DNA from 4 places in the Colwellia sp. SU-HH00943 genome. Region 2 is predicted to be linked to each of the others. Evidence: predicted binding sites of a transcription regulator. Region 2 holds the regulator's gene; each other region holds the start of a gene.
What was found. The regulator sigma-54, encoded in region 2, starts transcription at its own class of promoters, with help from an activator protein. The targets are predictions, from matches to a motif close to GTTGGCACGNNNNTNGNNT.
Positions count from the first base shown of each region.

Region 1 (3,805 bases), 120 kb from region 2:
GCGGCCAGCGGCATTAATACCACCCATACCGATAACAACAGGTAATGAAGTCATGCAAAAAACCCTAAATACAGTGTTACTAACGTAACAAAACAGTGAACAATAAATCTAATAAGGCCATTCTATAGCGAAGAAAACAAAAATAATAAGCCAAAACAGCCACAAAATATGCCATAATAGCCAAAAATAGTTATTTATATCACTTATGGCAAAAGATAAAAGCGAAGAAGCTCAATCCCAGCAATTGCGTGTAGGATTAATTATTTATCAACATGTATTAGCGACAGGATTAACCCTGCCGTTAGAAATGTTATTAGCAGGTGAAGCATTCGCACGCCGTTACGAAAGATCGGCCATCAGGCTAAACACGCAATTTATCAGTCAAAATAACAAAACGGTTACCTCTCGTGCTGGCTTACATTTTTTACCTGATATCACCTTAGATAATTTTGATGATTCTGAGCATGACTTACCTGACATTATTTTGGTGCCAAGCTTATGGCGAAACCCTAGGCCGGTACTGAAGAAGCATACTAAGCTTATCAAGTGGTTAAAGCATTGTTGGCAACAAGGATCAACCTTATTGGCTGTTGGTACTGGCGTTTGTTTTTTAGCAGAATCGGGCTTACTTGATAACCACAGCGCCACAACGCATTGGCATTATGTTGAACAATTCAAGCGAGACTATCCAAAAGTTGAGCTCAAACCTGACTTTTTCATCACACAATCTGAGCGAATTTACTGCGCTGCCAGTTTAAATGCTTTGGCTGATATTATCGTCCACATCATTAGCCAAACATATGGCCGAGCCGCAGCACAAAATGTTGAACGTAATTTCTCTCATGAAATAAGAAAACCTTATGAAGAACAACGTTACTTAGAAGGTGCTGTAGACAGGCATCCTGATGAGCTTATTGCCCAAATTCAATTTTGGCTACGCACTAATTTAAACAGTGATATCAGCTTAGCTGAATTAGCCGAGCAGTTTGGTTTAAGTCAGCGTTCCTTTAGTCGCCGCTTTAAAGTTGCCACAGGTATTCGTGCTACTGAATATTGGCAACAACTTAGAATAGAAGCGGCAAAAGATTTATTAGCATCAAGTAATCTATCAATACAAGAGATATCTGATCATGTAGGCTACCAAGATCAGGGACATTTAACGCGTTTATTTAAAAAAAGCTTATCTTTAACACCAAAAGATTATCGCGCTATGGTACGTAAAAAACTCTTTAGTCAAGCATAAGTTCAAAAGTTATGATCAATACCTGCAATCATTACCTACAAACAAGGCCTTGCTTTTCTTTGCATAGCATCTTTTTAATACTCGCAGAATGAGTAACTTTTTATTTCAATTAGTCTAACAACTCGCTTTAAAAACTGACGTTAAAAATAAACGATAAAAAATGACTAAATGCTTGTTAGTTCTCTACAGCTACGGCAAAATAACCGTGATCGAAATAAACAATCAGAGACCAGAGACAATAATGAGCGAACAACTTTCTACAGCCCTATCTATTGCCGAAAAGCAAATTAATCAAATGTTAACTATGCAAGATGCAATGAATTCTCGAGTCAGTGAAACATGGCGAGATAATGGTTACGAGTGGTATCGCGCTATTTGGGTAGAATGTGCTGAGATGCTTGATCACCATGGCTGGAAATGGTGGAAACATCAAGAAATTGATGTTGCTCAAGTACAACTTGAACTAGTTGATATTTTTCACTTTGGTTTAAGTTTACGCTTAATGACAGGTGACAATGTTGAGAGCATTTCTCGTGGCTTAGCCAAAGAATTACATCAAGGTACCGCTGAAGATGATTTTAAAATTGCTTTGGAGAATTTAGCGTCTGCTGCTGTTACTAATAAAGCCTTTGATGCTAAAGCGCTAGCTGATTGCATGTCTTTAATGGGTATGGATTTAAACGAATTATTCCGTCAGTATGTTGGTAAAAACACCTTAAATTTCTTCCGTCAAGATCATGGCTATAAAGATGGTAGTTATATTAAAGTATGGCATGGCAAAGAAGATAACGAAGTATTAGCTGACTTAGTAACTCGCCTAGACGCCTCTGCTGACGACTTTCAGCAACAGCTTTATAATGCTTTAGAAGCAGAATACCCAAGCGCTTAATCATCATTGGTTTAAGTTAGTTTACGTGGTGATAACTGCTCTATAGTACTAAAATCACCACGTTGTGCTTAGCTAATCACATTTTTTATCTTTCTATTTTTATCACTACAAGCCTCCTTGCTTTCTTTGGCACAAATTCTGCTTATTCAACAATAAGTCGACGTTTTACTTCCACAATCGAATAAAGCGTCAAGAATTTGAATCGTCGGAGATGCTTATGGAACTTATTTTATTTGCTTTAATCAGCCTAATTGTCATTGTTGGTGTTTTAGCAAGCCGTTTAAATGACAACAGTTTTCCTTTTCCTTTTGACAGTAAACAGTCAGTTTTTACGCCCGCTGAAAAAAACTTTCAAAACTTAGTTGAGCAAGCTATGGGAAATAAATACCGCATTATCAACCGTGTTAAATTAGCCGATATTGTCACTATTCGACAAGGTGTTTCTAGCCGAGCCAGCCAAAGTGCGGCTACGAATGCCGAAGGGAAGTATTTAGACTTTGTCATTTGTGATCGCAACTCGATGAAACTATTAGGGGCGATTGATTTAGTTGATACCCAAGGTAGAGGCTATAAAATCAAAAAAGATTGGTTTGTCAGTGGCGCACTTGAAGCAGCAGCAATTCCACATCTACGTATCAAAGTAAAAGCAAACTATACGTTAGACGAGATTCGCGCTTGTATTCACTCTAGATTACTGGGTAACCGCTCTCCTCTACCTAAAGTTAAAGGAAAGGTTATTCCTGCCCCACTGGTAAAAGCCAGACCAAAAAGTGTTGGCGCTTTAACACCTGCAGCCGCTCAAGCAGAGTTAGCTCAGCAAATGCCGCCACAACTTTCGGGTCAAAATATCGCAGCACTACCGCATTAATAGCCTGATATTTTACTGACAACCAATAGTTAATAAAAAACCAGCAAAATTGCTGGTTTTTTTATGGCTTAAATAGCAAGTTTTTAAATTCAATTACCAGATTTTAACACGCTCTTCTTCAGGTAAATATAAAGCATCACCTTCTTTAATATCAAACAAGGTATAAAATTCAGGTATATTTCTTACTACCCCATTCACTCTAAATTTTGCCGGTGAGTGAGGATCTGTTTTTACTTGAACTCTTAACGCTTCATCACGCATTATTTTTTGCCATGATTTACCCCAAGACAAAAGTACTCTTTGCTCACCCGTAAAGCCATCCATCGATGGAGATTCTTCCCCCGATAAAGATTTTTTATAAGCCGCTAGCGCGATACTTAAACCACCTAAATCACCAATATTTTCACCTAAAGTAAAAGTACCATTAACATGCAAATCATCAAAAACTTGGAAGCTATCATACTGAGCAACTAATCGATTAGTTCTTTGCTTAAATTTTTCTTTATCTTCGTCTGTCCACCAATTACGTAAAACACCATCGCCATCAAAAGTAGCGCCACTATCATCGAAGCCGTGACCAATTTCGTGACCAATAATCGCACCTATAGCGCCGTAATTCACCGCATCTTCAGCATTTAAGTCAAAATAAGGTGGTTGCAATATAGCAGCAGGAAAGACTATTTCATTCATAGGAGGATTGTAATAGGCATTAACCGTTTGTGGTGTCATTGCCCACTCATGTTTTTGTACTGGGCCATGTTGTTTAGCTAAATTTTGTTGATATACCACCAAATTAGCTCGCTCA
Region 1 is NZ_BAAJLW010000001.1:514,637-518,441, forward strand. Features, by position in the region: gene AC27GZ_RS02205 (beta-ketoacyl synthase) at 1-54, opposite strand, end outside; gene AC27GZ_RS02210 (GlxA family transcriptional regulator) at 206-1,243, shown strand; gene AC27GZ_RS02215 (dUTP diphosphatase) at 1,485-2,132, shown strand; gene AC27GZ_RS02220 (DUF2726 domain-containing protein) at 2,350-3,000, shown strand; gene AC27GZ_RS02225 (M13 family metallopeptidase) at 3,094-3,805, opposite strand, start outside.
Region 1: a site for sigma-54 is predicted at 2,258-2,276, ahead of AC27GZ_RS02220 (DUF2726 domain-containing protein). Genes of this name have one in related genera too.

Region 2 (3,805 bases):
TGGAAGACGTAAGTATTCGCCAAGGCTCTATCGCAATAACAGCCGATATAGTGCAGGTTTTTAGCAAAACGAATGAAAAGACCAATGAAAAGCACGACACCTACCTAGCCAAAGGCAAACCAGCTCTTTTTCAACAACAATTAGAAGACGGCAGTTTAATTAGCTTACAGGCTGATGAAATAAAATATCAACCGGACATTTATCTGATAACCGTATCAGGCAATGCCAAAGTGAAACAGGCTGGTAGTATGGTTACTGGTGAAACAATCACCTATAACACCTTAAATGAAAAGCTTGAAGCTGAAAGTAGTCGTGATGAATCCGTCACCACTATTTTACAACCTGCACAAATTAAAGCTCAACAAGAAAAAAATAACGCCGCCAATAATGACAGTAAAAAAGACAGTGACAACAATGATTAATGCAACTGACAACACTGATATAGCTACCCTTAGCGCTCACGGTTTATCTAAGTCATATAAAGGTCGGCAAGTAGTAAAAAGTGTAAGCCTCAATGTGAATACCGGGCAAATTGTTGGTTTATTAGGCCCCAATGGCGCCGGCAAAACCACCTCGTTTTACATGATTGTTGGCTTAGTTCCTAATGATGACGGTAAAATTATTTTAAGTGATGAAGATGTCACACTTGCTCCTATGCATGAAAGAGCACGACGTGGTATAGGTTATTTACCTCAAGAAGCCTCAATTTTTAGAAAACTCACCGTCACTGAAAATATTATGGCTATTTTGCAAACTCGCAAAAACCTTGATGAAGGGAAAAAGCAAGAAAAGCTGGAACATTTACTCGAAGAATTTAATATATGTCATATCAAAGATAACCTTGGTATGAGCTTATCTGGTGGCGAAAGAAGACGTGTAGAAATAGCAAGAGCACTGGCTGCTGATCCTCAATTTATTTTACTGGATGAACCTTTTGCCGGTGTTGATCCTATATCGGTAGGTGACATTAAAAAGATTATCATTCATCTTAAAGAGCGAGGAATTGGTATCTTAATCACAGATCATAATGTCAGAGAAACCTTGGATGTTTGTGAGCATGCTTATATAGTAAGTCACGGTGAAATTATCGCTCAAGGTGATGCAAACCAAATACTTGCAAATCAAAAGGTCAGAGATGTATACCTCGGCGAACAATTCACGCTATAGTTACTAATATACAAAAAAAATTAAGCTATAATTTATAGTGAATGTATTACTAAAATAACAACAACAGGATAAGAACAGAACTAAATGCGTCCATCACTGCAGCTCCGAATAGGACAACAACTCACCATGACGCCGCAACTGCAACAAGCGATAAAGCTTCTGCAGTTATCGACGTTGGAACTTCAACAAGAAATTCAAGAAGTGCTTGAGAGTAATCCTTTGCTTGAAGTGAATGAAAATTCACCGAGTAATAGCAATGAAGAAAACGACAACAGTAATGAACAGTTAGAAGAAGCTTTTTCTGCTAGCACAAATAGCACAGAACAAACCAGCCCTGAAGGTAGTGAAGACACCAGTGCCACTATTGATGAAATAAGTACTACCGAAGCAATGGCTCAAAATGATATTCCTGAAGAGTTAAATATAGATACCACCTGGGAAGAGAGTTACAGTGCTGGAACCTCTAATACAGGTGCAATCTCAAGCCCTTCTGAAGATTACACCTATCAAGGTGAAACCACAGACTCTATTCAAGATCATTTACTCTGGCAAATGGAATTAACACCCTTTACGGATACTGACCGCGCAGTTGCTATTGCCATTATTGAAGCGGTAGATGATGCTGGCTATTTAACCGTTTCTTGCGAAGATATTTTAGAAAGTGTCGGTATTGAAGATTTAGAGCTTGACGAAGTGGAAGCGGTATTAAAGCGCATTAACGTCTTTGATCCAATCGGTGTTGCCGCTCGCTCCATTGCTGACTGCTTAATCATCCAGTTAAATCAATTTGATGAAGACACTCCTTATTTGAAAGAAAGTAAACACATCATTGAAGAGCATATAGACCTACTGGGTAACCGAGATTACCGTCAGCTTATGCGTAAAACTAAGCTTAAAGAAAATCAACTTCGCGAAGTAATGCGCTTAATTCAAACACTGAATCCACGCCCAGGTGATGCGGTAATAAAAGGGGATGAGCAGTACGTTATTCCTGATGTTTCCGTAGAAAAGAAAAATGGACGCTGGATTGTAGAATTAAACCCAGATACAGCGCCTAAATTATCTATTAACCAACAATATGCAGCCATGACTAAAACCACCAAGTCTTCTAGTGATGATGGTCAGTTCATTCGCTCAAACCTTCAAGAAGCAAAATGGTTTATAAAAAGTTTAGAATCGCGAAATGATACACTACTAAAAGTGTCAAATTGTATTGTTCAGCGCCAACAAGGCTTTCTTGAACATGGCGCCGAAGCCATGCGCCCAATGGTATTAAATGATATAGCTGAAGCAGTAGACATGCATGAATCAACCATTTCACGTGTAACAACACAAAAGTACATGCACACACCAAGAGGTATTTTTGAGCTAAAATATTTCTTTTCTAGTCATGTAAGTACTGAAAATGGTGGTGAATGCTCTTCAACAGCAATTCGTTCCTTGATTAAGAAGCTCATTTTAGCGGAAACACCTGCTAAACCGCTAAGTGATAGTAAAATGGCCGATTTATTGGCTGAGCAGGGCATTAATGTTGCAAGACGAACCATAGCTAAATACCGTGAATCATTAGCTATTCCGCCGTCAAATCAACGTAAGAGTTTATTGTAAATCTCATTTAAAAGGATCACGCATATGCAAATTAATCTTACTGGTCACCATGTAGAAATTACCACGTCTTTACGCGATTATGTCGACACAAAATTTGCCAAATTAGAGCGACATTTTGATCATATTAACAATGTTTACGTTGTACTAACGGTAGAAAAATTAGACCAAAAAGCTGAAGCAACGGTTCACCTAAATGGTAGCGAAGTGCATGCTTCAGCGGTGAATGAAGTGATGTATGCCTCTATTGATACCTTAGTAGATAAATTAGACCGCCAAATTCTTAAATACAAAGGCAAAATTGCCAGCCATTAACCCCATTCAAAGTACTATGACCCTACAAGACATTTTAACGCTGGACTGCACTGCCTGTGCAGTTCCAGCAAGTAGCAAAAAACGCATACTCGAAACTCTCTGCCAACTTGCCAGTAGTAAATTAGGTGAATCCGATACAGGTACGCTATTAGATAGCTTACTAAACCGAGAAAAAATGGGCAGTACAGGTATTGGTAATGGTATTGCGATACCTCATGGAAAATTGCAAAACTCAAATAAAGCAGTTGCTGTCATGCTAACCACTGAAAAAGCGATTGAGTTTGACGCAATAGATAATAAACCTGTCGATATTTTTATTTGTTTATTTGTACCTCAAGATTGCACTCAAGCACATTTAGAAACTTTACAAAGCATAGCTAAACTGTTTAGTGATCGAAAAGTAGCGAAACAAGCGCGTAAGTGTACTTCTAAACAAGCTTTATTTAATCTAGTTCAACAAGCACATTAAAAAGCAACGTATTTTACAACCGCATAATAATGTAAAGTACCTAAATAACAACTTATTTAACAAAGCATGCAAGCCATCATAACAGCTGTCAATGACACTGCTTTAGCCTTGTAGCGCGAGATATCAAGTATGAAACTTATTATTGTCAGTGGCCGTTCAGGATCAGGGAAATCTGTTGCTTTAAGAGTATTAGAAGATTTAGGCTACTATTGCGTAGATAATATTCCTATTAACTTATTACCTGCCTTA
Region 2 is NZ_BAAJLW010000001.1:394,319-398,123, forward strand. Features, by position in the region: gene lptA (lipopolysaccharide transport periplasmic protein LptA) at 1-422, shown strand, start outside; gene lptB (LPS export ABC transporter ATP-binding protein) at 442-1,167, shown strand; gene AC27GZ_RS01680 (RNA polymerase factor sigma-54) at 1,252-2,775, shown strand; gene hpf (ribosome hibernation promoting factor) at 2,800-3,087, shown strand; gene ptsN (PTS IIA-like nitrogen regulatory protein PtsN) at 3,104-3,556, shown strand; gene rapZ (RNase adapter RapZ) at 3,686-3,805, shown strand, end outside.

Region 3 (3,805 bases), on a different contig from region 2:
GTTAGTTTTATTTTTTTAGCATTGATTTTAGATCAGCAAAAGGATTATACGTTGCCGTATCTTGGTTAGTATCCCCTGCTATAACTTCTGTTTGATAGTTTGCATGTTCAGTGTATTTGGCATGTTCATTATCGTGACAATAAATACAGAGCAATTCCCAATTACTGCCGTCGTTTGGATTGTTAGTATGATCATGGTCAATATGATGCACTGTTAGCTCTTTAATATTCGAGTACTCAAATTCACGGGCACATCGACCACATACCCAAGGAAAAAGTTTTAAAGCGCGATCACGATAACCTTGCTCTTTTTGTTTATAATTGGCACTGGTTCCGTAACGATCTGAAGACATAATAACAATGAATTAAAAAGGAATAATTGACATATTGTATGGGCATAGTCAACGCATAGCAATATTTCAAACGCTGCTTAAAAAACTAGAGATTTAATTTACTTGTTTCAATACCCGTTTGCTTTGATAGCGCCTCTAATGTTTTTCCATGTGGGATAGGCTTTCGAGTAACAGGATCAACTTGCACAAAAACAATATCATCGGCTAAACATATAGTTTTTTTAGTCACTTTATTTCGAACGAGACAGGTTACTGTGATTGAGGTAGTACCCACTTTTTTGGTGGCTAAGCCAAACTCAACGACATCCCCTTGCAATGCCGCAGATTCAAAGCTAATTTCACCAATATGTTTGGTTACTAAACAGTTGGTTTCTAGCTGGCAAATAGCATATATAGCGGCTTCTTCATCGATCCATTCTAGCGCACGGCCACCAAATAAAGCGTTAGCATAGTTTAAGTCATTAGGCATGACCAAACGACGTGAGAGAAAGCGCATAAACCACCTTTTCCGTTATTTAAAAAAACAAGATTATAGCGCTTAACCTAACTTACCTCTATCAGGAAAACATCTTTTTAAAGCTGTCAGCCATATCGACAAGCTTTTCTTTCAAAGTACGCTTAATTTCAATATCTAAGCCACTAAAAATAGAAAAGCCTTCAATAATAACCGTTGGGACATCTTGACTGAGGGTGTTATTCGCCGATACAGAGTTATCTATACTACCAAAAATGCAAAATGCTTTTGAAACGACATTAACGTTTTCAGGCACATAAATCGAGTCGCCACTAAACAAGCTAAAGATTTTTATACGTACGGTTTTTTGACAAAATTGTGCATGGGTCAAGTCAACCGTTGTACCGCTAAAAATACTGATATAACGTAATTCTTTAGGGAGTTTTAAAGCGCCGCCGCGTGTACTACCACTAAAAATGTTGATCATATAATCTAGCTCTTCAGTATCACCTGGTACAAAGTTTGGTGCTAAATCTTGTTTTTTATTTTCAACAAACGCTTTATCAACGGTTAGTGGTAAATCTTCAATAAGTGATACCAGTGATTTATTACACTGTAATTCCATAGCTTCATCTAAACGTCGTTCAAAAGCTTGGTAAGATAATTCACCATGACTATAATTCATGATTAATTGATCAATAACTTCACTGCGCACCGTTTCTGTTGGTCTATCTTCTAAAATCACTGGCATTATTATTCCTTGTTTTACACTTTTGTTGTTTATTTAACCTGAGATTTGCATAAGTAATGTGTTTCTAGCGGTTATTTTTACTGTCTTCTTCGTTAAATTTACTTGCAATAGACCAGCTATTCACGCGCAAATTTGCCTTGAATACAGCAAAAATTCCTCTCTAGAAATGCTAAATAATCATAAGCATTTGATTTAATAAGCTTTGCACTATCTCTTATACAAACCTCAGGTTATTTATTTATAAAGACTTTAAAAGCAATTACTAGGCCAAAACAATTATCCCTAAAATACAATAAGTTAAAGAAGAAATAAAATATCAATTGTCATATCTAGACTAGCTATTGGCAAAAATTACTAACTGTTGGCTAATTTAGCCTTTATAGCTTACGTATTTTCACCGCAGGATTACCGGCATAAAAAGCATTGGCATCTAACGATTTTGTGACAACACTACCCGCGCCAACCACACAGTTATCAGCAATGGTTACGTCAGAAAGAACAATCACACCGCCACCAAGCCAAACATTATTGCCAATAACAATATCCTCGGCAAAGTTTTCTTTTGCTAATCGCTCTGCTCCTTCCATGGCATGAGAAACCGCGAACATTTGAACATTTGGCCCAATAAAACAATCACAACCAATAGTGACTTTGCGGTTGGCTTCTTTAGGCGCATCAATAATAGTACAGTTAGCATTGATAAAGGTTCTATCACCAATGCTTAGCGTATCGCCGTAATCTATATGAAAGCCATACTCAATAAAAACGTCTTCGCCACATCGGTGAAATAAGGCTTTTAAACGCTTCAAATTTCCTTTACTAGGGCTACGAGAAAATTGCCGGCACAACTCATGTACGGACTTTCGTTGGCTGTTTAATTCTGTTGTTACACTAGTAAAGGGCGTTTTCATAAACTGAAAGTAAAAGCCTACACCTAGTGTAGTACAGCTTTAATAGGCAGGTTGGCACATATTTCAGCTTCTGCAATTAGAATTTCTTCTAAACGCTCATCCACCTCTTTTTTGTCAAAATATTCGTAGGCAAGCTCAACAAATAAGTTTTTATGCTTTTCTTCAGATTTAGCAATCGCTACATATAACTCTTTATCTTTTCCTTCTGGTAGAGCTTTAGAGACTAACCAGAACTTTTCATAACCTCGGGCCTCAATAACAGCAGCCACTAACAATCTATCCATTAAAAATAAATTAGTGCCATTTCTAAACAGAGCACGAATTTGCGAAATGTATGGATCTTTCTTATCTTGGCCTAAAGTAACATTACGCGCCGTTAATAATTTTAAAACCTGCTTAAAGTGAATTAACTCTTCAATAGCTAAATCAGTCATAGCGCGTACTAATTTGGTTTTATCTGGATAATGAGACAGCATAGACATAGCCATACCTGAAGCTTTTTTTTCAGCGGCGGCATGATCTTGCAAAAATCGAGGAAAGTCAGCTAAAACAGCATCAGTCCATGCTTGGGTAGTTTTATATTTCAATTCAAACATAAGTGATAATTCTAAGAGTAAATAATGGGGTGGATTTTACAGATCAAGTAGTCATTAATAAAGTGTCTTATCAATTCGACCTTTATTGGTTGACTCTATTTTCAAGACATTATTGATCGCTTGCCAAGCTTTTACCTTGCCACCGATATTAATTTTTTCAAAGTCTACTTTCTTAGCTTGTGAAGCGTCTATTCCTAGAAACGTTAATAATTGTTGATAGCTTTCAGGTTGACTGACATCTATGGTTAATAAATCCTCTGGCCGTGTTTTAAAATAATCAATCACCCCTAGTTGATGACGCTGATAACAATTAAGCAAAAATTTATCTTGATCAATATTTTCGGGGGTTAACGGTGAAAACACCTCGTTATAGCAGCGCTTTAAGTGCGGGTTAAAACCACCATCATTGCGTTGTAAATTAACAATCATACGTTGCAATAACTGTTTGATAGAAGGTAACCAGCTCGTAGCATCTCGTGTCAAATATATAAATTTACTGTTGGGAAAATGTTTATCAAGTGCTTGGTAATCACAAAATATTGGCGTATCGGCTAATACTTCTGCGTCATTAAAGCAACGCTCTGTATAAGCATTATGTGCGGTTTTAAAGCCTAAACCGAGCATAGCTAAACAGACGCTGGTGGTGGCTGTTCGTGGTAAACCAATAATAAAAATCTTAGGTGTTGTCACTCTTTTCTCTAGAAAATACAATCAGTAAATGCATTGTAGCATTGACTCTGA
Region 3 is NZ_BAAJLW010000002.1:573,315-577,119, reverse strand. Features, by position in the region: gene AC27GZ_RS07780 (YajD family HNH nuclease) at 8-352, opposite strand; gene AC27GZ_RS07775 (acyl-CoA thioesterase) at 438-848, opposite strand; gene AC27GZ_RS07770 (DUF1707 and DUF2154 domain-containing protein) at 910-1,557, opposite strand; gene AC27GZ_RS07765 (sugar O-acetyltransferase) at 1,935-2,468, opposite strand; gene AC27GZ_RS07760 (tRNA-(ms[2]io[6]A)-hydroxylase) at 2,492-3,064, opposite strand; gene AC27GZ_RS07755 (sulfotransferase family protein) at 3,119-3,754, opposite strand.
Region 3: a site for sigma-54 is predicted at 1,811-1,829, ahead of AC27GZ_RS07770 (DUF1707 and DUF2154 domain-containing protein). Genes of this name have one in related genera too.

Region 4 (3,805 bases), on a different contig from region 2:
ATTGAAATTTAACCAGCAGCAAAGTGAAGCCGAATACATAATGGAAACCTATGTTGCTGAAACTAACAACCTGAAAATACGCTTATTGTTAGCGCAGCTTTATAGTGCTGAAGATCGGGAAAAGAAGATTAAACAATATTTAGCTATTAGTAAGGCATCACCCGATAATGTAGGTGTGTTAAATAACTTAGCTTGGAACCAATATAAAGTGGGCGATATTGCTTCAGCTCAAGAGAATTTAGCACATGCGTATAGTTTGGCCCCTAATAGCTTAGCAATTATTGAAAGTTATGGTGTTGTTTTAGAAGCTAACAAGCAGTATGAAAAGGCAATTGAACTTCTAGAGTTAGCTTTAAATAGAGGCTCAAAAGATCAAGGGGTTGAATTAAGTTTAACCAAGGCTAAAGCAGCGCTTAATCAGTAAGCTTTCAATTTGTCTAAATTAAAAACCTGTCATTCTGATAAAGAGGGATGACAGGTTTTTTTATGTATTGAGCATACATTTTTACCAAATAAAAAAGTTTTTACGCAATTCAACGCAGTAACATGGCAGTTAGCAAAAGCTACATTGATGCAGTGATAGTCATTCCTTAACAAAGAAAACTGGGTTGTTATCACTTTCCTGACAAGCTTAATAAGGGCGAGCCTAAGTGGTTATAAAATGCATTATTAATTTTCAGGTGGGAATAACCATTAGTTACAGTCAAGCTTCTCCTTACTATGAATCTATTTAGTTATCGCTACATAATTAACTATGGTATTTAGCCGGTATTATTGAAAATATATATGACGCTATCTTTGTGTATAAATTTCTGACATCAGTCAACTTAACTTAGTTTCGGCGGTTTTTTTAAATCATCATAAACAATCTCTTAATGCGTAAAACTCTTTTAGGTTCAGACAACAAAAATTTAGGGAGAGCCAGATTACACATAGAAAAAAGCCACTTCAAATGAAGTGGCTTTTTATTAAAACTTAACAAGTTAGCTATCCATGCTCATAGACATAAGCATTTATAAGTTAATGTTATGCTTTGCGCTTACGTGCTGCGAATCCTAATAAACCTAAACCTAGTAAAGCGATTGTAGAAGGCTCCGGAATAGAGTCACCAGTTAAATCGAAAGTACCTGATAAAAGGCCTGTGTTACCACGTGGTTGGAATGATGAAGAAAGTTTTAAATCATGTCCATTTATTAATGAATTAGTATCGAAGTTACCAGCAGCTAAACCACCTACTACGTCTAGGAATGCAGAACCAGTACCGTCATCTTGACCAGTACCTAAGTCAGAAGCTAGACCAAATAAAGTATCTGATTCTAATGATAACCAAAGAACACCATCTCCAGCAGTACCATTTGTTGCAGCGTAATCTGCGTCATCATCTACCCAAATATCAATTTTTAAATCAGTAAATTCAAATGTACCAATGTTACCAATATCACCAATAGTTCCTGAAATAGCAACAAATTCAACAAGTTCCGCAGTAAAAGTGAAAGTTAATTCACAACCTGGACAAAAATCACTTGGATTAGCTGGATCGCTGTTTAATTTATCAAAAATACCAAAACCTGTTAAAATTTCACCTGGAATACCTGCTACTGGTACTTCAACGATATTACCATGAGAAGCAAAATCTTGTAATGAAGGATAAGAGTCAACACTCTCAGGATCCCAAACTACACCGCCAACATTGATTTCAGATGCTTGTGCTGAAAATGCTAAAGTAAGTGCTGCAGCACCTGCTAATAAACCTTTCTTAAATGTATTCATTGTAATTCTCCAATTGTAATTCTATTTGTTAAGTTTTCGGTTTCCGTGCTCAGTAATAAGCAGATGGTATGCCAATATTTTATATTTTTTTTAATTTGTTGTTTTTTATATGTTTTTACAGTGTTTTGCTTCGGTGCTATTTTGGGGTTGCTAATGAGTGTAAAAAAAGCAGACACTTTTTTTGGTTGGAAATGATCGTGAAAGATCTTTTTGGATCGGGCGATTGCTAGGTTCTAAATTAAGCAATACAAAAAATACTTAATATATAACTTTATTATCTCACAAAAGTGTCAGCTGTTCGCCTGTTACTCCTGCGCTTTATCGGTTTATCATTATAGCCGATACGTAAAAACATTAAGCCATATTCTTTAGATGAAGCACTTTTATTTACTATATCACTCATTTTAGTGGCTATAGTATTTAATTGAGGCTTTAATTCATCTTCGCAAGCAATATGACCTAGCGAGAATATTCCTGGGGCTGCGTAAGGTTGTACTGATAATCCTTGCTGGCTAGCTTGTAACCATACTCTTTGTATTGCTCGGCCCGCTTTGATGACACTTTGGCGATCTTTATCCTTCATTGTGACTAATACTAATGCAGGAGATAAAATAATTGGTATACGTACTGAGCGGAACCCTAGCATTGCTGCACCACCAATCTTGTTCATAAAGTTCATTACAGACCATTTTTTCATTTGCTTGAACATTGGCTGAGCTGGCTTTTCAATAGCAAGAACAGAAACAGGCATGCCTTCCTCTGAGTTCTCATTATCAAAATGTACGGTAGAAAATAATTCTTGATGTAAAATTTTACTCTTAAAACGGATGGTCTCAGCTTGCTGAATAACGGGTAATACGGCTTTTATGGCTTTTTTACTAGTAAAAGTTAATAAGTTACATTCATGATATTTAGCGGCATTAGTCAGTAGGCTTAATGTATCTGATTTAATTGGCCCTTTAAATGGAAAGCGTCTATCGGTGCAACGCTTAGGAATTTCATCCACGAGCGCTTCTGTCTCATTCGCAGGTGTTAATGAAGGTAAAAAGTATATGTGGGCTACAAGTAACTCATTATGTTGTTCATCAGGAAAATAATCTATTTTTGTGGATAAAGGAAGGCTTTCAGCACAAATGATGATATTTTCAATAACTGCCCCTAGTGCAATATCTGATAGCACAAACCTATTATCAGACGCTTTGCCAGATCGTTTAGGATCAATCCACAGTTCAAGCGTGTTATCATTTTGCCAATGGAACTGGAAAGGTTGGCTGTTATCGGCAGAAGGCGCAAGAATTGCCGCGTCAATTAAGCGCTGTTTTTGTTTTTCTGATAGCATATTTTATTTAACTCGCCTTTAAGTTATACCCATTCTTTTTTTACCAATAACAAAAGCAAGTTTTTGTATTAGGTTGTTATTACCACCAGGACGCCAAGTTTTTTTGAATTTATTGCAATAGGCATCAAAGTGAAGCCCCCAAGGAACATTGAGGACATCACCACGATTTAAAAATATTTTAATAACTTGTGATGCGGCTACCCCTGCAGCGAGTTGACAGCCCATAATAGTCGAAGGGCCTTTTTTATTCGCTAAGTCTAAACGTGTGGGATCAACTAAATAAGATTGTTGTAGGGCAGCTGGTGTCAGTCCAAGAAAAAATTTTAGATATTGTTCGTTTTCAGAGCAACCTTCTAAGCAAAAGTATTCTTCAAAAGTCATTTTACCGGGTAAAAAATTTAAATACGCTGTACCCATGCCTATAGGGGCTGCGGTAGTGGCTGCTATCGATTTTTCGGCACATTTTTGAAAAACAAGTCGGCGTGCATCCATGACAAAGAAATCTAGTGAATCAACATAACAGTCAACACCTTCTAGAAAGTCATCCATATTCTCTGCATTAATACCGTTGGAGAATGATTTAATTTCTAATTCAGGGTTAATGGCTAATGCCATGTCGATCATGGCATCTAGCTTCTTTACACCATAGGTTTTCGTAGTTGCACCTGCTTGCCTATTAGTATTTTCACAGGCATA
Region 4 is NZ_BAAJLW010000006.1:140,657-144,461, forward strand. Features, by position in the region: gene prsT (XrtA/PEP-CTERM system TPR-repeat protein PrsT) at 1-424, shown strand, start outside; gene AC27GZ_RS15635 (PEP-CTERM sorting domain-containing protein) at 1,027-1,770, opposite strand; gene AC27GZ_RS15640 (nitroreductase family protein) at 2,045-3,109, opposite strand; gene AC27GZ_RS15645 (ThiF family adenylyltransferase) at 3,128-3,805, opposite strand, start outside.
Region 4: a site for sigma-54 is predicted at 1,828-1,846, ahead of AC27GZ_RS15635 (PEP-CTERM sorting domain-containing protein). Genes of this name have one in related genera too.